3 regions of the [Clostridium] saccharolyticum WM1 genome follow, and region 3 is predicted to be linked to each of the others. Evidence: predicted binding sites of a transcription regulator. Region 3 holds the regulator's gene; each other region holds the start of a gene.
What was found. Region 3 encodes NrdR, which represses ribonucleotide reductase genes. Its sites were predicted from a motif close to CACAANATNTTGTG; they were not measured.
Positions count from the first base shown of each region.

Region 1: a site for NrdR is predicted at 3,753-3,766, ahead of CLOSA_RS08285 (ribonucleoside-diphosphate reductase subunit alpha). Genes of this name have one in related genera too.
Region 2: a site for NrdR is predicted at 2,600-2,613, ahead of CLOSA_RS12625 (ribonucleoside triphosphate reductase). Genes of this name have one in related genera too.

Region 1 covers NC_014376.1:1,727,334-1,733,910, forward strand. Annotated here, with positions in the region: gene CLOSA_RS08265 (BMP family protein) at 1-112, shown strand, start outside; gene CLOSA_RS08270 (ABC transporter ATP-binding protein) at 124-1,680, shown strand; gene CLOSA_RS08275 (ABC transporter permease) at 1,649-2,683, shown strand; gene CLOSA_RS08280 (ABC transporter permease) at 2,684-3,625, shown strand; gene CLOSA_RS08285 (ribonucleoside-diphosphate reductase subunit alpha) at 3,839-6,097, shown strand; gene CLOSA_RS08290 (ribonucleotide-diphosphate reductase subunit beta) at 6,139-6,577, shown strand, end outside.
Region 2 covers NC_014376.1:2,706,266-2,712,842, forward strand. Annotated here, with positions in the region: gene CLOSA_RS12625 (ribonucleoside triphosphate reductase) at 13-2,379, opposite strand; gene hflX (GTPase HflX) at 2,648-3,919, opposite strand; gene CLOSA_RS12635 (tetratricopeptide repeat protein) at 3,933-4,712, opposite strand; gene CLOSA_RS12640 (dUTP diphosphatase) at 4,855-5,292, opposite strand; gene scpB (SMC-Scp complex subunit ScpB) at 5,289-5,951, opposite strand; gene CLOSA_RS12650 (segregation and condensation protein A) at 5,944-6,577, opposite strand, start outside.
Region 3 covers NC_014376.1:2,505,259-2,511,835, forward strand. Annotated here, with positions in the region: gene CLOSA_RS11750 (arylsulfatase) at 1-560, shown strand, start outside; gene CLOSA_RS11755 (ROK family transcriptional regulator) at 569-1,744, shown strand; gene CLOSA_RS11760 (MFS transporter) at 1,741-2,622, shown strand; gene CLOSA_RS21750 (hypothetical protein) at 2,595-2,972, shown strand; gene efp (elongation factor P) at 3,247-3,804, opposite strand; gene aroQ (type II 3-dehydroquinate dehydratase) at 3,917-4,345, opposite strand; gene CLOSA_RS11780 (YqeG family HAD IIIA-type phosphatase) at 4,473-4,982, opposite strand; gene nrdR (transcriptional regulator NrdR) at 4,990-5,442, opposite strand; gene CLOSA_RS11790 (PRC-barrel domain-containing protein) at 5,615-5,875, opposite strand; gene CLOSA_RS11795 (DUF975 family protein) at 5,930-6,577, opposite strand, start outside.

The DNA.
Region 1 (6,577 bases), 780 kb from region 3:
CCATGAGTTAGAAGTTAAGATCCCGGATGAGGTGAAGGCAGAGATTGAAAAAAAGGTATCAGCCATTACATCAGGAGAATTTACGGTTCCATGTGATACAAAGGTCAGATAGGGAGCTTTGCTATGGCATTATTGGAGATGAAACACATCACAAAAGCATTTTCCGGCGTCTACGCCAATCAGGATGTAAGCCTGTCCGTGGAACAGGGGGAAATCCATGCCCTGCTTGGGGAAAACGGGGCAGGAAAGACGACGCTTATGAATATCTTGTTCGGTATTTATCAGCCGGATGGGGGAGAGATCCTTTACAAAGGTAAAACAGCCCGGTTCCAATCTCCGGCCGATGCCATCAGCCGGGGGATCGGCATGGTCCACCAGCATTTTTCTCTTGTGAACCGGATGACAGTGCTTGACAACATTATTCTGGGATCTGGACGTAAGAAAGAGGTCCTTGACAGAAAGGCGGCAGCAGAGGAGATCTGCCTGCTGGCTGAAAAATACGGCCTGTTTGTAAATCCTTATGAACAGGTGAGCAGCTTATCCGTGGGGGAACAGCAAAGAGTGGAGATCTTAAAGGCATTATACCGGAAGGCAGATTTGCTGATTTTAGATGAACCCACAGGAGTTCTGACCCCGCAGGAAACGGAAAATTTCTTTCAGGTATTAAAGCGGTTAAAGGAAGAGGGACATGGGATTATCATCATCACTCACCGCTTAAGTGAAATCATGGCAATCAGTGACAAGGTCACTATTTTAAGGGATGGCAAGGCGGTTAAGGATTTCATCACGCAAAATACAACCCCGGAGGAATTGTCCGCCCATATGATAGGCAGGCCTCTATCCCCTGGCATGGCGGAGCGGAAGAAACCGATAGAGGAAACAGCCTTAAGACTTGAGGGTGTTTCCTTATTGAAAAGACATGGAAACAAAAAGTCCCTGGACAGCATCTGTCTTACGGTTTATAAAGGTGAGATACTTGGAATTGCCGGAGTGGAAGGTAACGGGCAAAAGGAGCTTTCCGAGGTGATCACGGGAATCCGTAAGCATACGGAAGGAACCATTTTCTTTGAAGGGGAAGCCATTGACAGCAGAACGGTTAAAGAGCGTTTTAACAAGGGCATTTCCTATATATCCGATGACCGGCACCAGGACAGTCTGGTTGCAGATATGACGGTAACGGAAAACATGATCCTGCGTAGCTATAACCGGCAGCCTTTTTCAAAAAACAGGATCCTGAACCACAAGCAGGCGGAAAGCCTGGCTTTGGAGGCGGTGGCAGAGTATGGGATCCGCACTTCTGGAAAAAGCGGGATCAGGACGCCGGTTAAGCTGATGAGCGGCGGAAACCAGCAGAAGGTGATTTTATCCCGTGAAATATCCCCGGAGGCAAGATTGATTGTTGCCAGCCAGCCTACGAGAGGATTGGATATCGGAGCAACGGAATTTGTCCATCAGACTCTGATGAAACAGAAAAACCAGGGAAAGAGTGTATTGCTCATTTCTGCGGATCTGGATGAGATCCTTTCATTAAGTGACAGGATCGCAGTTCTGTTTGAAGGCCGGATCATGGGTGTTCTTGACAGAGAAGAAGCCGATGTATTTAAAATCGGGCTTTACATGGGCGGAGTGACAAAAAAGGAGGAAAGCCATGAACCAGATGAAACAGTTAAAGGCGGCTGAAGTGGTGAAGCTCGCTTTGATTTCCATTGGGGCGGCGGCCATTCTTGTGCTTTTGTCAGGTGCTGATCCTCTCACGGCAAGCAAGATGTTCTTTAACGGAATTTTCGGCAGTACAAGCGGCTTCGGGGAAGTGTTTGTGAAAGCAACTCCTCTGATCTTAACCGGGCTTGGCTGCTCCGTGGCTTTTAGGACCGGATTTTTTAATATTGGCGGGGAAGGACAATTCTACATAGGGGCGCTTGCTTCCGCCTGGGTGGCAATCAATGCCACCGCAGTCCCTGGTGTTTTCCGGATCATCCTTGCCATTGCCTGCGGTTTCCTGCTGGGCGGATTATGGGCCCTTGCGGCGGCAATCCTAAAGGCTAAGCTTGGAATTTCAGAGATCATATGTACCATTATGCTTAATTATATTTCCATAAATCTTCTAGGAATCGCAGTCCGGACCTTTCTCATGGATCCGGCCGGAAGTATCCCCCAATCGGAAAAGATCGATGCATCTGCAGTACTTTTGCGTTTTCTAGCCCCCACCAGAGTCCATACGGGCATTTTTATAGCCCTTGGTGCCGTGCTCTTTGTTTGGTTTCTCATGGAAAAAACAGCAGCAGGCTATGAATTCAGAGTCGTCGGTTTTAACAAACGGGCTGCGGCATGCAATGGTATTTCAGTGGTGAAAAACATCATTCTGTCGGCGGTGCTGAGCGGCGGCCTTGCGGGAACTGCAGGAGCTGTGGAGGTACTGGGAGTTCAGAAAAAACTGCTTGAAGGCATGTCGGGAGGCTGCGGCTATACAGCAATTCTTATCACTCTTCTGGCCTCCAATCATCCGGCCGGAGTGCTTGTGGTCTCTGTTTTATTTGCTGCGCTGGAGGTAGGGGCAAATTCCATGCAAAGGCAGATGGGGGTTCCGTCCTCCATTGTGGATTTTCTCATCGGTTTTATTGTGCTGCTGATTCTGGGCAGGGAGCTTCTGGCCGGAAAAATGAGAGCAAGGGAGGGAAAATAGATGCTGGACCAGATTTTAACCGTCGGCTTTCTGACTGCCTTTTTATCGGCAGCCGTACGTATGGCAGTGCCTCTTGCCTATGCAGGGCTTGGGGAGACGATTTCGGAAAAAAGCGGAATACTGAATATTGGTATGGAAGGCGTTATGCTTTCCGGTGCTTTTTTCTCTTTTGCAGGCACATTTTTCTCAGGAAGTATACCAGTGGGGCTTTTTTGCGCCGCAGCGGGGGGAGCGGCTGTCAGCATGATCCATGGGATTTTGTCCATCAGGCTGTCCAAGGACCAGTCGGTCAGCGGAATTGCCATCAATATATTTGTCCTTGGAGTGACCAGCTTTTTATATAAACTCATGTCAGGCGGACAATCCTACCAGCAAATCCAGCCGATTATGAGGCTGAGGATCCCGGTGCTCGCTGACATTCCCCTGATTGGTAACGCGTTCTTTTATCAGGACATCCTGACCTATCTCTTGTATTTCATGGTCGTGGGCGTATCATTTTTTTATAAAAAGACAAACACCGGTCTTTCCTTTGCTGCCATTGGCGAGAACCCACGTTCCGCAGATTCGGCAGGGATTCCTGTTTACCGGTACCAGTATATTTCCATGATCTTAAACGGGGTGCTTGGGGGAATCGGAGGTGCTTATCTGGTTCTAGTACAGGTGGGGAATTTTTCAGAAAATATGACCTCTGGAAGAGGCTACATTGCCTTGGCGGCTGTCATCCTGGGGCGTTATGTTCCTTTTGGTATGCTGGGAGCTGCTTTATTGTTCGGATCTGCCAATGCTTTGCAGATCCGCCTTCAGGCAATCGGAGTTCCTCTCCCCTCTCAGGCATTGTCCATGCTGCCCTATCTGATCACCTTGGCTGCCCTGTTGGGTTCGGTTGGAAAGAGTCATGGACCGGAAGGCCTTGGAAAGCCGTTTGTACGCGGCGCCAGATAGAATTTATTGATATTCGGTATAATACGCTTGAAATCTTATTTACTAAGGTTTCAGGCGTTTTTCCATTTATGGTGAAAAAGAAAAAATGGATGAACAGGGAATATTTTGTGGGTGTATGGTTGAAATTAACTATATCTTGTGGTATATTTTTACATGTGAGATACAATAACAGTTATTGATATCAATATAAATCTGGAATGGCAGGAATATGAAATGGATAATAGAAACGGAAAACAGGAAATTCTGGAATCCTTTAAAGAGTTGGGGGAGCTGGAAGAAGTTTTGGATGGGATCCGGCAGGAGTGGGGATCAGCATCCTATGATTTAAAACACCTCTCCATAAAATTCACAGGATTCTGCAAGAAGAACATGAACCTGGAGGAACGGCTGGGGGCGCTGATCCAGGCGGCAGTGGAGCTGACCACCCAGGAAGCGCCGGACTGGGAGTATATAGGAGCAAGGCTTCTTATGGTGCGTTTTAATATCCGGTTAAAGGAAGAACTTGGCAGGCGGAAGATTGGAAGCTTTTTTGATAAAATATGTTTTCTGACAGAAGAGGGACTTTATGGAGATTACATTCTGGAGAATTATAACAAAGAAGAAATCCAACGGTTCGAAGGGTATATGGATCAGACCAGAAACCATTTGTTTAATTATTCCGGGCTGGAACTTCTGCTTAACAGGTATGTGATCCGCAGCCATCAGAATGCGCCTCTGGAAACTCCTCAGGAGATGTTCCTTGGAATAGCCATGCATCTTGCTATGAATGAAACGGTTGACCGGGAGGCTTGGGTAAAACGGTTTTACCATATGCTCAGTACCTTAAAGGTAACCATGGCAACACCCACTCTTTCAAATGCCAGAAAGCCTTACCACCAGCTTTCCTCCTGCTTTATTGATACGGTGCCGGACAGCCTGGATGGCATTTACCGGAGCATTGACAGCTTTGCAAAAGTCAGCAAATTCGGAGGAGGAATGGGTCTTTATTTTGGAAAGGTCCGTGCCGCAGGAAGCGCCATTCGCGGTTTTAAAGGAGCTGCGGGAGGTGTGGTCCGTTGGATCAAGCTGGCGAACGATACTGCAGTGGCCGTGGACCAGCTTGGGATGCGTCAGGGAGCGGTGGCTGTTTACCTTGATGTGTGGCATAAGGATCTTCCGGAATTTCTCACCCTTAAGACCAATAACGGAGATGACCGCATGAAGGCTCATGATGTTTTCCCCGGGGTTTGTTATCCCAACTTGTTCTGGAAGCAGGCAAAGGAGAACATAGAAGGGGACTGGTATTTAATGTGCCCTCATGAGATCCTGACGGTAAAGGGCTGGGCACTTGAAGACTTTTATGGAATCCAGTGGGAAGAGCGTTATCTGGACTGCGTCAGTGACAGCCGCATCCACAAGCGTATCATCCCCATAAAGGACATCATACGCCTGGTGTTAAAAAGTGCTGTGGAGACAGGAACGCCCTTTACCTTTAACCGGGATATTGTTAATGAGGCCAATCCCAACAGCCACTGCGGCATGATTTACTGCAGCAATCTCTGTACGGAAATTGCTCAGAATATGAGTACTGTGGAACAATTAGAGCAGCAGATCCGTTGGGTGGATGGAGAGACTGTGGTTGTTACTGTAACAAAACCGGGAGATTTTGTGGTCTGTAATCTGGCAAGTCTTTCCCTTGGAAAGATTGATTTGACGGATACACAAGAGCTGGCGGAATTGACCAGATCCGCTGTCAGGGCTTTGGACAATGTGATTGATTTAAACTTTTTCCCTATTCCCTACGCAAAGGTCACCAATCTTCGCTACCGGCCGGTGGGGCTTGGAGTGAGCGGATACCACCACATGCTGGCAAAGAATGGAATCTCCTGGGAATCTCAGGAGCATCTGGAATTCTCTGACCGGGTGTTTGAGGCAATTAACTATGCTGCTATCCAGGCCAGTTGTGATTTTGCCAGGGAAAAAGGGAGATATGACTTATTTGAAGGCAGCCAATGGCAGACGGGAGCGTATTTTGACAAACGGGGATATTGCTCTGAAAAATGGAAGAGCCTACGGGAAAAGGTGGCAGCTTACGGCATGAGAAACGGCTGGCTTCTTGCCATAGCGCCAACCAGCAGTACCAGCATGATCGCCGGAACCACGGCAGGGCTGGATCCTGTCCTGAACCGGTATTATCTGGAGGAAAAAAAGAGCGGTCTGGTGCCCCGGGTGGCACCGGATTTATCGCCGGAAACATTTTGGAAGTATAAAAATGCCCATTACATTGACCAGAAGTGGTCGGTACGGGCGGCCGGCGTACGCCAGCGCCATGTGGACCAGGCCCAGAGCATGAACCTTTACATCACCAATGACTATACTCTTCGCCAGGTGCTGGGACTCTATATCCTGGCCTGGGAATGCGGCGTGAAAACCATTTATTACATCCGGTCCAGGAGTCTGGAAGTGGAAGAATGCGAAGCCTGCTCCAGTTAAGGGACGGCAGCTATCAAACTGTAGAAAGTGAAACGATTGATATGGAACAATTAAAAAAAAGACCCCTGTTTCATCCGGATGGGGAGACCGAGGTAAGAAAACGGCGGATGATCAACGGCAACACTACAAACCTCAATGATTTTAATAACATGAAATACACCTGGGTCAGTGACTGGTACCGCCAGGCCATGAATAATTTCTGGATACCTGAAGAAATTAATTTAAGCAGGGATAGAAAGGATTATCCCCTGTTAAGCCCCCAGGAACGGAGAGCCTATGATAAAATATTATCCTTTCTGGTTTTTTTAGACAGCATCCAGACAGCCAATCTTCCGGCTCTCGGGGAATATGTGACTGCCAATGAGATCAATCTCTGTCTTTCTATTCAGACGTTTCAGGAGGCGGTTCACAGTCAGAGCTACAGTTATATGCTGGATACCATCTGTGAGCCACAGACGCGGAATGATGTGCTCTATCAAT
Region 2 (6,577 bases), 200 kb from region 3:
AAAAGAGCTTTTTTAGCAGACCGGACTTTCTGCATATTTCCTGATTTCAGAGGCATTGGTAATTTTGCGGATCTGACCGTTTTTTACAACCACCAGAGTAGGTGCCTGCATAATGCCGAACCTTGTGGCAAGCTCTGCATTTTCCTCCGCATCAACGACCTCATAATCCATATGTTGTAAAAACTGCTTTGCCATACGGCAGTTGGGACAGGTTTTTGTTGTAAAAAGATAGGTACCTGTGGGAATCTCCGGCTTTTTCTCCATTGCCTTATCCTTGATTTCCTCTGCACATCCCTTTTTCAGCACAGAACGGGAAGGCTCATAGACTGTCCGGTTCTTGTATTCCTGGGTCTTTCCCTCATTCCAGTTCTGTACCGGGCGGTAATAACCGGTGATCCGGCTATATACTTCGGCATTTTTTCCGCAGACCGGACATACCTTATGCTCACCGGAAAGATATCCGTGTTCCGAGCAGATGGAATAAGTAGGAGACAAGGTATAGTAAGGCAGTTTGAAATTCTCCGCAATGGTGCGTACCAGCTTTGAAGCCGCTTCCCAGTCAGGAAGCTTCTCACCCAGGAATGCATGGAAAACGGTCCCTGAAGTATAAAGGGTCTGCAGCTCATCCTGGATTTCCAGCGCATCAAAAACATCCACTGTATAATCCACAGGCAAGTGGGAGCTGTTGGTATAATACGGGGTATCTCCCTGCTTTCCGGCAGTGATGATATGAGGATAATGTTTTTTGTCATGCTTTGCCAGACGGTATGTTGTAGATTCTGCGGGGGTGGCCTCCAGATTATAGAGATCGCCGTACATCTCCTGGTAATCGGACAGCCTTTCCCGCATATGGTTCAGCACAGCCTTTGTAAACTCTCTGGTCTTTTCACTCGTCAAATCCTTTTCCAGCCAATTGGCATTTAAGCCCACCTCGTTCATCCCGATCAGGCCTATGGTGGAAAAGTGGTTTTCAAAGGTGCCCAGATACCGCTTTGTATAAGGATAAAGTCCCTGGTTCAAAAGTTTTGTTATGACTTCCCTCTTCGTCCTTAGGGAACGGGCTGAAAGGTCCATCATATGGTCCAGACGCTTGTAAAAATCAGCTTCGTTCCTGGAAAGGTAAGCGATCCTTGGCATATTGATCGTCACAACACCCACGGAACCGGTGCTTTCTCCGGAGCCAAAGAATCCGCCGGTCTTTCTCCTAAGCTCCCTTAAATCCAGCCGAAGGCGGCAGCACATGCTTCTTACATCACTTGGTTCCATATCGCTGTTTATGTAATTGGAAAAATAAGGGGTTCCGTATTTGGACGTCATTTCAAACAGCAGCTGGTTATTCTCTGTATTGGACCAGTCAAAATCCCTGGTAATGGAATAAGTAGGAATGGGGTACTGGAAGCCCCGCCCATTGGCGTCTCCCTCAATCATGGTTTCAATAAAGGCTTTATTGATCATATCCATTTCAGCTTTGCAGTCCTTATACTTAAAGTCTGCCTCTTTACCTCCTACAATGGCGTTTAACTCTGCCATATCCGACGGAACGGTCCAGTCCAGAGTGATATTGGAAAAGGGAGCCTGAGTTCCCCATCGGCTGGGCGTATTAACCCCATAAATAAAGGATTCGATGCATTTTTTTACTTCCCGGTAGGATAAATGGTCAGCCTTTACAAAGGGAGCTAAATAGGTGTCAAAGGAAGAAAAGGCCTGGGCGCCTGCCCACTCATTCTGCATAATCCCCAGGAAATTGACCATTTGGTTGCAAAGTACGGATAGATGTTTTGCCGGGGATGAGGTGATCTTTCCTGGTATGCCGCCCAGTCCTTCCAGAAGAAGCTGCTTTAAAGACCAGCCTGCGCAGTATCCGGTGAGCATGGATAAATCGTGAATGTGGATATCCGCATTCCTGTGTGCATTGGCGATCTCCTGGTCATAAATTTCAGACAGCCAGTAATTGGCTGTAACCGCACCGGAATTGCTTAATATCAGTCCTCCCACGGAATAGGTGACTGTGGAATTTTCCTTGACCCTCCAGTCCTCCACTTTTACGTAGCTGTTTACCACAGCCTTGTAATCCAGGATGGTATCCTTCATATTACGGATTTTTTCTCTCTGCTTTCTATATAATATATAAGCCTTTGCCACATCCGTATAACCCGCCTGCTCAAGAACGTGCTCCACACTGTCCTGGATTTGTTCAACCGTGACCTGTCCTCCTGACATCTTTCCCTGAAAATCAGCGGTTACCCTAAGAGACAACAGTTCCAGTATTTCATTGTTATACTCCTTCTGGGTGGCTTTAAATGCTTTTTTAATCGCTTCCGTGATTTTATTCAGACTGAATTCAGCACTTTCCCCATTTCTCTTTACTACCTGGATCATAAAAACCAAACTCCTTTCCACTTATCTGCCCTTTTTACGGGCATAGAAATATGCCCATAAGGCATTCCTCTGAAAAACCCCTTATGAATCTGTTTTTGTAATACATTCCATTATGAAGACTTGTTATCATAATCAGAAAAACAGTGCAGAAACGGCACCTTTTATGTAAGGCCTGAAACAGCTTCTCACAAATAATATTATAGCAGAACAAAAAGAAAAACACAATATGTAGTTCGGTTTTTTAACACCAATCCACATATTGTGTTTATTATTCATTAAAAGCATCGGCATTGTCGGCCAGAGAGGCAAACAGCTCCGATGGAACATAAGCGTTGACAAAAATCCCGTCTTCCTGATACTCTTCCTTTAACAACTGGCCGTATTTACGGATCAGCTGGATTTTTCCTGCTTCCTTATAGGAATAGATCCTTTCCAAATACACCTTTTGATTTCTAAGAATCGTTTCCAAAAGATTGATAAGTTCATCAAGACCCTCTCCGGTTTTTGCAGATATCCTCACCTGATGGTCCGAAGACACATCTCTCAGGATCACTCCTGCATCTGCCGCATCAATCTTATTGAACACTGTGATCATGATTTTATCACAAATACCAAGTTCTCTTAAAGTTTCATATACAACATACATCTGCATATCCATCTGCGGATTGGAACAATCCACCACATGAAGGATGATATCGCTGTATTTGGCTTCTTCCAAAGTGCTTTTAAAAGCTTCGATCAAATGGTGGGGAAGCTTTCTGATAAATCCTACCGTATCTGTTAAAAGAATTTGCTGCCCTCCCGGCAGGCTTAAATTCCTGGTGGTAGGATCCAGGGTGGCGAACAGCTTATCCTCAGCCAATATCCCTGCATCCGTAAGCCTGTTTAACAGGGTGGATTTTCCGGCGTTGGTGTAGCCCACGATCGCTGCGGCGGGCACATGATTTTTATCCCGCTGCTGTCTTACCACCTCCCTGTGGCGCTTGACATCCTCTAATTCAGCCTTTAACATACCGATCCTGTCATGAATAAGACGGCGGTCCATTTCCAGCTTTTTCTCTCCCGGTCCCCGGGTGCCGATACCGCCTCCCAGACGGGATAAGGAACTTCTAAGTCCTACCAGACGGGCCGACCGGTATCTTAACTGGGCCAGCTCCACCTGTATCTTTCCCTCCCTGGTGACGGCTCTGGAAGCAAAGATATCCAGGATCACCATGGTCCGGTCCATAACCTTTGTATCCAGTGCCCCTTCCAGATTCCGAAGCTGAGCCGGAGACAATTCGTCGTCACAAACGATTCCGGTTGCGTCAAGCTCCCAGATTCGGTCCTTTATTTCCTCAATCTTTCCCTTTCCCAGATAAGTCCCCGGATGGATCCTCTCCCGGTTCTGGATCACCTTATCCACGGCAACGGCTCCTGCCGTTTTCACCAGTTCTTCCAGTTCATCAAGAGACCCTTTGGCATCCTCTTCATCTCCGGTGCTGACAGCCACCAGGATGACACGCTCTTCTATTTCCTTTAACTCTATCAGTTCTGTCATCAATCACTCCAACCTATCTTGTCTTTAAAAATGTGATCTCCCGATCCGCTTCCTCATCAGGGCCGTGGACGGAGACATACTGCTGCATCAGATCCAGGGCTGTTTTAAATTCACCTTTATGTTCTTCAGCTACAGCCTGGTTAAACAATAATTCTGGAACCAGGGAACTGTCAGGTAATGAAAGGCCATTCTTAAAATATTCAGCCGCCCCATCCCAGTCCTTTTCGGCCATCCTGCATAAACCCATCCGATTGTAAAGCTGGGCGCTTTGCTCCCCCTCCTTAACAGCTTCTTCATAGAGGTTCATGGCATCAGAGGCTGATCCTTCTTTTTCCATGGCCTCGCCTGCGGCCAGAAGGGCATTTAACCTGCCCGGTGCTTTCTTTTCTGTATCCAACTGGGTGCTTCGCTTATAATCCTCTATGGAACCTTTCAAATCTCCTGAGCCTGCCCTGGAAACAGAACGAAGATTCAGGTATTCCGGCAGTTCCCCATCCACCTTTATGAGTATGTCGTAGGTATCTGCGGCGGAAGAATAATCGCCTGCAAGGTATTGAGCCTCTGCCCGGTACTTTAACACATCCACATCAAATTTCCCCACCAGTCCTTTGGAAGAACTGATGGCCTGGTCAAAGGCTTCTACCGCTGCGTCATAATTTCCCTGGTTAAGGGCTTCAATCCCGGCGTTCCGGAAAGAATATTTATTATCCTTTTTCCCGCAGCCGCCTGCTCCTATGGCAATGGTCAGGGCCAGTCCAAGGATGGCAGCCGCATATCCTGTCTTAGTTCTCATGCTATTATCTCCTTTTTGGGAAGTTCAATTCGCCATTAGCTGCCGAAGGGACAATTTACGAAATTTAAGCTCCCACAGTCTGACTTTATAAAGTGAGATTGAAAGAAAAACGGCTTAGACAAAAAATGCCATGCGATAAAAGTTATTGTTTCCCCGTACTGCCATGGCCGCCCCGGTCCTCATGGCCTAAAAGCTCCGCTTCTTCAAAGAGTAAAGCCGGCTGATGTTCCATAATGCGGAACTGGCAGATGCGTTCATTGACATGGATCACGGTGTCCCGAAGTGCATAGGCCGGGAAAAACCACTGGTCATTGTCACCGCAGTAGGTTTCATCAATAACCCCCATGCTGTTGGTCTGGATCACGCCGTAATTCTTAAATGTGCTGCTTCTGGGAACCACATGGGCTTCATACCCGGCCGGCAGCTCCATGGCGATCCCAAGGGGAATCAGCTTAAATTCACCGGCTTTCAGTTCCACTTCTTCTGCTGCACGCAGATCAATCCAGTCTGACTTGCCGTCAATGCAGCGCAAACGTTCAATTTTATCAGTAAAATATTTAACTCTTATGGTTTTTGTCACCTTATTTCCTCCTCAATGTCATCCACTTTTTTATCTCCCGCCGGAATCAGATCACTGCTTTCGGAAAGCTCCTCTTCCACTTCCATCCGGATCTCAGCCGCAACCACCGGATCAGCCACAGGAAGATTCTGGGTAGAACCGATGCCGAATCTTCTTAAAAACTCCTCGGTGGTTGCAAACAATGCAGGACGGCCGGGAGCATCTAAGCGGCCGACTTCATATACCAGATTGTATTCTACCAGCTTATTGACTGCGTGATCTGACTTAACGCCTCTTATTTTTTCTATTTCCAGCTTTGTTACAGGCTGCTTATAGGCTATGATGGACAAGGTCTCCAAAATCACCTCCGTTAGTACCTGCTTTTTCGGCGCAGCTGCCACGCGGATCAGATTCTCATAGTATTCAGACCGAGTGCACATCTGGTAACAGTTCTCCAGTTCCAGGATCTGCATGCCTCTTTTCCCCGTATCGTAGCGCTTCATCAAACGGAGGACCGCCTCCTTTGCCGTGGCCTCATCCTGACCAATAGCAGAAGCCAGAGCCTTTAGTTCAACAGAATTACCCATGGTAAAAAGAACTGCCTCAATCACGGCTTCCCATGTTTTTTCTTCTTTCGTACTCTTTTTCGGCCCCTCAACCACAAGAGTTTCCTTATCCATCGATTTCCTCTCCCTTAAGTCCATCCGAATCTTCCTCCAGACCCGTCAAATCCAGCTCTTCATCCTCCCCTTCCGGTTCCAGGGTTTCAATGAGCATATCATCAAACAAATGCTCCTGGGTCAGCCTGATCTTGCCGATCTTCATGAGCTCCAGAAGCGCCAGAAATGTAACAACAACAAGAGTCCGGTCCGGCTGCTGCTCAAGCAGTCCCCGGAAAGAAAATTTCCTGTGCTCCCTGGCATAATCCATAACAGTTTTTATCTTATCCTCCAGGCTTACGGATTCCTTCCGGATGTTGCCGAACCGGCTTCGGATTGGATCCACACGATCCGTGCCCCGTTTCATGACAGCCCGGAAAATCTCCTGGAGTTTTGCCAGGGTAAGCCCGTCAAGAAGCCTGTCTAAATCCACCGGTGGCTCATACTTTGCCACCTCAGCCGGAATGGATGGTTCTTTGTACAGCAGACGGTCTGCACCCAATTCCCGGTCCTTAAGCTCCTGAGACATGTATTTATAATATTTATATTCCAGAAGACGTGCCACAAGCTCAGCCCTTGGGTCCTCCTCCTCACCTTCCTCATTGATCTCCCTTGGGAGCAGCATACGCGCCTTTATATCAATGAGA
Region 3 (6,577 bases):
TCTCCGATCATGGAGAGCTGCTGTTTGATCACGGCCTGTTCCGGAAAGTACAGCCTTACCAGGGCAGCATCCGGATCCCCATGATCGTCCGTGTGGGAAAAAACCTGTTTCCAGGCAGGACCCAGATCCCGGTTTCCAGGGACCTGGTGGAATTAAGGGACATCATGCCAACCATTCTGGATTCCCTGAACCTTCCTGTTCCGGATGAGGCCGACGGGCAAAGCTTTTTCCCCTCCCTGTTTGGAGAAGCCGGTTTTGACAGGGAATACTTGCACGGCGAACACAGTGGCGGGGAGATATCAAACCATTTTATCGTCACCCCCACAGACAAATATATCTGGTACAGCCAGACCGGTGAAGAGCATTATTTTCAGCTGGATCAGGACCCAAAGGAGCTTTGCGACCGGATCCATGATCCAGGCTGCAGGGAACGGATCGACTGCCTGAAAGGACGTCTCATCGAAGTCTTAAAGGACCGGGAGGAAGGCTATTCTGACGGTATTTCCCTGATTCCGGGGAAAAAGCCGGTGTTTAAGCTGACAAACATATCTGATAAATAGGAGTGCATATGAAAAAAACAGTAAATCTCAGCCATGTCCGTACAATCAATCAAAGGGCTATCCTGGACGCCATTTTTCAGAAAGGCGACACTTCCAAGGCCCAATTGGCCCGCATGCTGAACATGAGCAAGCCGTCCATGGCCGACAATGTGGCGGCTCTTTTACAAATCGGCATTATTAAAGAGATCGGCGAAGGAGCTTGTTCCAGCGGAGGCGGCAGAAAACCGACACTTCTACGTTTCTGCGATAATTTTAAATACATTATTGTGATGGATTTTCAATACCAGCATTCCTATTTCTGCTTAAGTGACTTAAGAGGTACCATCATGAACCAGTTTACCATCCAGCAGACCCCCACCGCTGATTTGAATTCCTGGATCACCATGTGCATCAATGCGGTATCCATGCTGCTGGCCTCCCAGTGCATTACCCACCAGGACTTAGCAGCTATTGCCGTGTCCGCTCCCGGTATCCTCAATGACAATGATAAAAATTATATTGTCAGTTCCAAATATGGGGATTTTAATGTGGGACTGATCGAGGATCGTCTTACAGAGGCATTTCCTGTCCCTGTCCTGATTAAAAACAGCGCCAATGCTTCTGTTCTTGGGGAATGGTGCTGCGGCGGAGGCCGGGACCGCAGCCATCTGGCCTTTATCAGCTGCGGTCAGGGCGTTGGCGCGGGAATCCTGTTAAACGGCAGGCTCCACGAGGGAAACCATCTGGCGGCAGGTGAAATCGGTTTTTGCATCACTCCGGAAAGCCTTACCTCAAAAAATGCTTCCCTGGAAAACAGGATCTGCATTGACTCCATACTCAGGCAGCTTAGCTGTGACTGCCAGGGCGAGCCCGTCACCTTCCCGGATATGATCAAACGCTATCAGGCGCAGGATCCTCAGGTGACCGCCCTGGTGGATCTTATCAGTACGGAGTTAGGCTGTGCAGTCTGCAACCTTTTGTCTGTCATTGACTGTGAACTGGTGATCATTGGCGGCGACTACCTGGCCTTTGAGGAACAGCTGATTCCAAGGATACAAAAAATCGTTGACGATCATGCCGCTATCCCGGTTCCTGTTATCCCGTCAAGACTGGGAGAAAAGGCATCTGTGCTGGGTCTGATTGCCACCAGCCGGGAATTCTATTTTAAGCAGATTTGTACCAGGACCACCGGGGAGGAACAATGAATAAACATCGCCTCCTATTCCTTTTATGCTGGATCGCCTATTTTTCCACCTATATCGGGCGGCAGAACTACGCTGCCTCCATGTCGGAAATTATTGCTGCAGAGGGCTATTTAAACCGCACCTGCGGACTGGTGGGGACTGGCTTTTTCATCACTTATGGGCTGGGACAGATTATCAGCGGGTTTCTGGGAGATCGTTTTTCACCCAAATGGATGATTTTCACAGGGATCTTTCTCTCCTCCCTGTCCAATCTTTCCATGTGCTTTCTTACCTCGCCGGAAGCTATGACAGCGGTCTGGTGCGTCAACGGGGCCGCCCAGTCCATGACCTGGTCCCCCCTGCTTCGCATCTTCTCGGAATACCTTCCTGAAAAGGAGCAGAAAACGGCCTGCGTCAATATTGCCACCACTTATCCGGCAGCCGTATTCCTCATCTATCCCCTATGCTCTTTCCTGATTTATGTTTCCGGGTGGAGGATGGTGTTTCTGGTATCCGGCGGCTTTATGCTGGCAGTATCCCTTCTCTGGGCCTCAGGCTTTGCCTGGCTGGAGCGTTTATATCCGGAAAGAGAGGGCAGTTGCACCCGGAAGTCCATGGACCAGTACGGCACCAATACCCAGTGCTTTCGGGTTACGGGAAATCTGATCCTGCTCCTGTCCCTGGCAGGCTTTCTTCTGACCATTCAGGGAGCCCTTAGGGATGGGGTGACGGGATGGGTTCCCTCTTACCTTTCCAACACCTATGAGGTAGGAACCTTTATCACTATCTTTGCCACCGCTTTTCTCCCGTTTATCAACCTGTTTGGCGTGTACTTTGCCAATCTGATTTACAGGAAGGGGAGAAAAATGAATTGGAAACCACGGCCATCCTATTTGTAATTTCCTTCTTCTCAATTCTCTTTTTGATAATTTTTGAAGGGGTGTCCCTGGTTTGGTCCCTGGTTTTCTTTGCCGTGACAACCTCCTGCATGATGGGCATCAACGTGATGCTGGTCAGCTTTATCCCTTCCTATTTTATCCGCTTTGGCAAGGTGTCCACCGTCTCCGGCCTGCTCAATTCCACGGTCTATATAGGAAGCAGCCTTGCTGTCTACGGTCTGGGCGCTCTGGCGGATTCTGCGGGCTGGTCCTTTATCCTGAAATTTTTGTGCATGGTGGCAGCAATAGGAATCCTGGGAAGTCTGATCTGTGTTCCGCGGTGGAAAAAATTTCTGAAGGAGAATGGATAGCCATATCTTCCAACAGACTTATTCTTATGGCTCCTAAAGCCAGCACCATTGTAGGGAGCACCACCGGAACATGCTATATATACCATCTCTGACGGGCGTATTGTTTATGACGGGCAGGCAGTTAAATAGCCGGGCAGATTTCCTTATGCAAATATCAATCAGCGCTTTCAAATCAAACAGGCTGCCGGATATTCTCCGACAGCCTGTTTTGCCCGTCCGGGCCGGGTGCACCACAGCAAAAAAGACCGGTCATCCCGGTCCTTTTACTTTCTGATTATACTCTGGACAGGTATTCACCTGTACGTGTATCAATCTTGATTTTATCACCCTGATCAACAAATAATGGAACATAAACCACTGCACCAGTTTCAACCGTAGCTGGCTTAGTAGCACCCTGGGCTGTATCGCCTTTGAATCCCGGCTCTGTATCTGTGATAACCAGTTCCACGAATAACGGAGGCTCTACGGAGTACACCTTACCATTATAAGAGCATACCTTAACCGTCTCATTCTCTTTCACAAACTTTAACGCATCACCGATTACATCCGGTGCTAATGCTACCTGCTCATAGGTATTTGTATCCATAAAGTTATGAAGATCGCCATCGGCATACAGATACTGCATGTCCAATCTGTCGATTCTTGCCTGTGGGAACTTCTCTGTCGGGCGGAATGTGCGCTCTACGACGCCACCGTTTACCACATCTTTAATCTTAGTCCTTACGAACGCAGCGCCCTTTCCAGGCTTTACATGCTGGAACTCCATAATCTGATATACAGTACCCTCGATCTCCAATGTGATACCGTTTCTAAAATCACCCGCTGATATCATAAATGATATTCCTCCTTGAATTTCTCTTCTTAACCTTTTATATTCTATACTATAATAAATACATTTTCAACCGTTTTTTACAAATATCTCCCTTTTCTTTGGATCAGAGTGCTTATTTTCCTGTTAAAAAATCCATTGCCAGGGCATATCCCTTAAGTCCAAGGCCAACCACCTGTCCGGTACAAACCGGTGCTGTCACCGAGGTATGGCGGAATTCTTCTCTCTTGTGGACATTGGATATGTGAACCTCCACTTTTGGTATCTCTACGGAACCCAGAGCATCTCTTACCGCATAGCTGTAATGGGTAAAGGCTCCGGGGTTGATGATGATACCCTCCGTGCCATTATGATATGCCTCCTGGATCTTATCGATGATCCCACCTTCATAATTGCTCTGATAGATCTCCAGTTCATGACCTTCCTGCCGGGCTTTTTCTTCCAGCATGGAAACCAGTGCATGATAATCCTCTGTTCCGTATATTCCTTTTTCACGGATCCCTAAAAAATTCAGATTCGGCCCGTTTAATACAAGAATTTTCATATCTGCTTACCGCCTTTCCAATTTCCTGTACGTTTGGGATCAGCCGGCTTGTCCGGACCGTTTCATCCGTATTATAACCGGTTAAACCATCTTTTACCCACCGGTAATCTTCCTGCCATTGATGGTACTATCGTTGTTTTTTCTTATCCCTGTGGTAAAAATACAGCACTACCGCTTCCAAAAGTCTTTTTAATACGATTTGAATTTCTTCTTTTGGATGAATTGGTTTTACAAGGATGCTGTAGATCCCGGCTCTTTTCGCCCCATACACATCGGTAAAAAGCTGGTCTCCAACAAATACCGTCTGTTTTACATCCGTTCCCATTAAATCCATAGCTTTCCGGTATCCTTTAATCCCCGGCTTGTTTCCTTTAAATATATAGCGGGGACTGCCCGCAGACCTGGCAAAGGCAGCCACTCTCGGCTCCTTATTATTGGAAAGAAGGCAGGTTTCCATCCCAAGGTCATGTAAACGCAAAAACAGCTTCCTTACCCTTTCATCTGCAGGCGCATCATGAGGTACCAGAGTATTGTCAATATCAAAAACCACACCTCTGATCCCTCTTTTATATAAATCCTCATAGGGTATGTCATACGCAGAAGCCGCATCTTCATCCGGATAAAATATTTTAAACATAGATCTCCTACTTTTTTAATAATTTTCCTATTTCTTCCATAAATGTATTTACGTCTTTGAATTCCCGGTATACGGAAGCAAAACGGACATAAGCCACCTCATCTACATCCTGCAGCTTTCTCATAACAAGCTCTCCGATCACCGTACTTTCCACTTCCTTTTCTTCCCGGTTGAACACCTGAGTTTCTATCTCATCTACCATGGAGTCAATCTGCTGGGATGAGACAGGACGCTTATGGCAGGAATGAAGAATACCTGATTCTATTTTTGAACGGTCATATACCTCTCTGGAATTATCCTTTTTAATCACCATGAGAGGCATGGTCTCCAGTTTCTCATAGGTTGTAAACCGCTTCCCGCATTTCTCACACTGTCTGCGGCGTCTGATGGAGCTATTGTCGTCTGCCGGCCTGGAATCAATGACCTTTGTATCTGCTTCATTACAAAATGGACATTTCACGTTTCTGGTCCTCCTGTCTACGGACTGTAATTTTATTGGCATAATTTACTTCATGAAAGCTAAGGCCACGGAGTTGTATTCAGTAAATCAGCCGTTCGACGAGCCAAAGGCCAATCGAATTTCCTAGTATATATCATAACTTACAATCCTAAGATCCGCAAGCCCCTCATCCCTATATCCCGCATCTTTCCGTTGCTTTTTCCAAATCCACATTTACAAGGATGATATCCGGACCCACCTGTCTGATATCGCAGAAGGGGATCACATACTCCTTCTCTCTGACTAAAAATCCGCAAAAGCATCCTGGTCCCGGCACAATGATGGCGATAAGACAGCCTGTTTCCATGTCAAAATCCACATCGCCTACATAGCCAAGGCGTCTGCAGTCACAGATATTAATCACTTCTTTTTGTCTAAGATCACAAATGCGCATAGATATACACCTCCTTAGTGTAGTCTATGCGCATACCTTCTGCATGACACGGTTCTACCACTGATTTTCCCGGTTCCACGCTGACTGGGAAAACGCTTCCTCATCTCCTATAAGGGAGTTATGGGGAAACCGATCCTTAAGATCCAGATAATACTCTGTCATGGTAGCGTAAATATAAGGAAGTATCCAGAGAAAACCGATCCCCAGGGAACAGTATCCAAGAATTATAATTCCCAAAAAGCTTAATAAAATATAAAAGAGTCCGCCCTTATTTCCCTTCATCATTTCTGCACTTTTCTTTAGACATTTCCATAGTCTCTGATCCGGAGATTCGATAAGGATGAACATGGACTGGGATAAACACAGCATTGTAACAGTACTTCCAATGAGCAGGAGCAGATACGTAAGCACCAGTAATACCACCATGACCGGTATAAAGTCAGTAACGACTGCAACAATGAGTACCACGAAATACGGGACAGCCCATATAAATCCAATCAGAATATTTATAAAATAAAGCCCTAAAAATTTATGAGGCTTATTCTGAAAAGCAAAGAAAAGATCCGACAGGCCGGCTGAATTGCCAGTACTCATATTCAGATATATCTTAAGGATTCCCGGCATTAACAGACCGTATACGGAAAGGATCACCAGAAAGGATAAATAAATCCCTCCCCTTAGCGCTACATAACCCGGTGATAT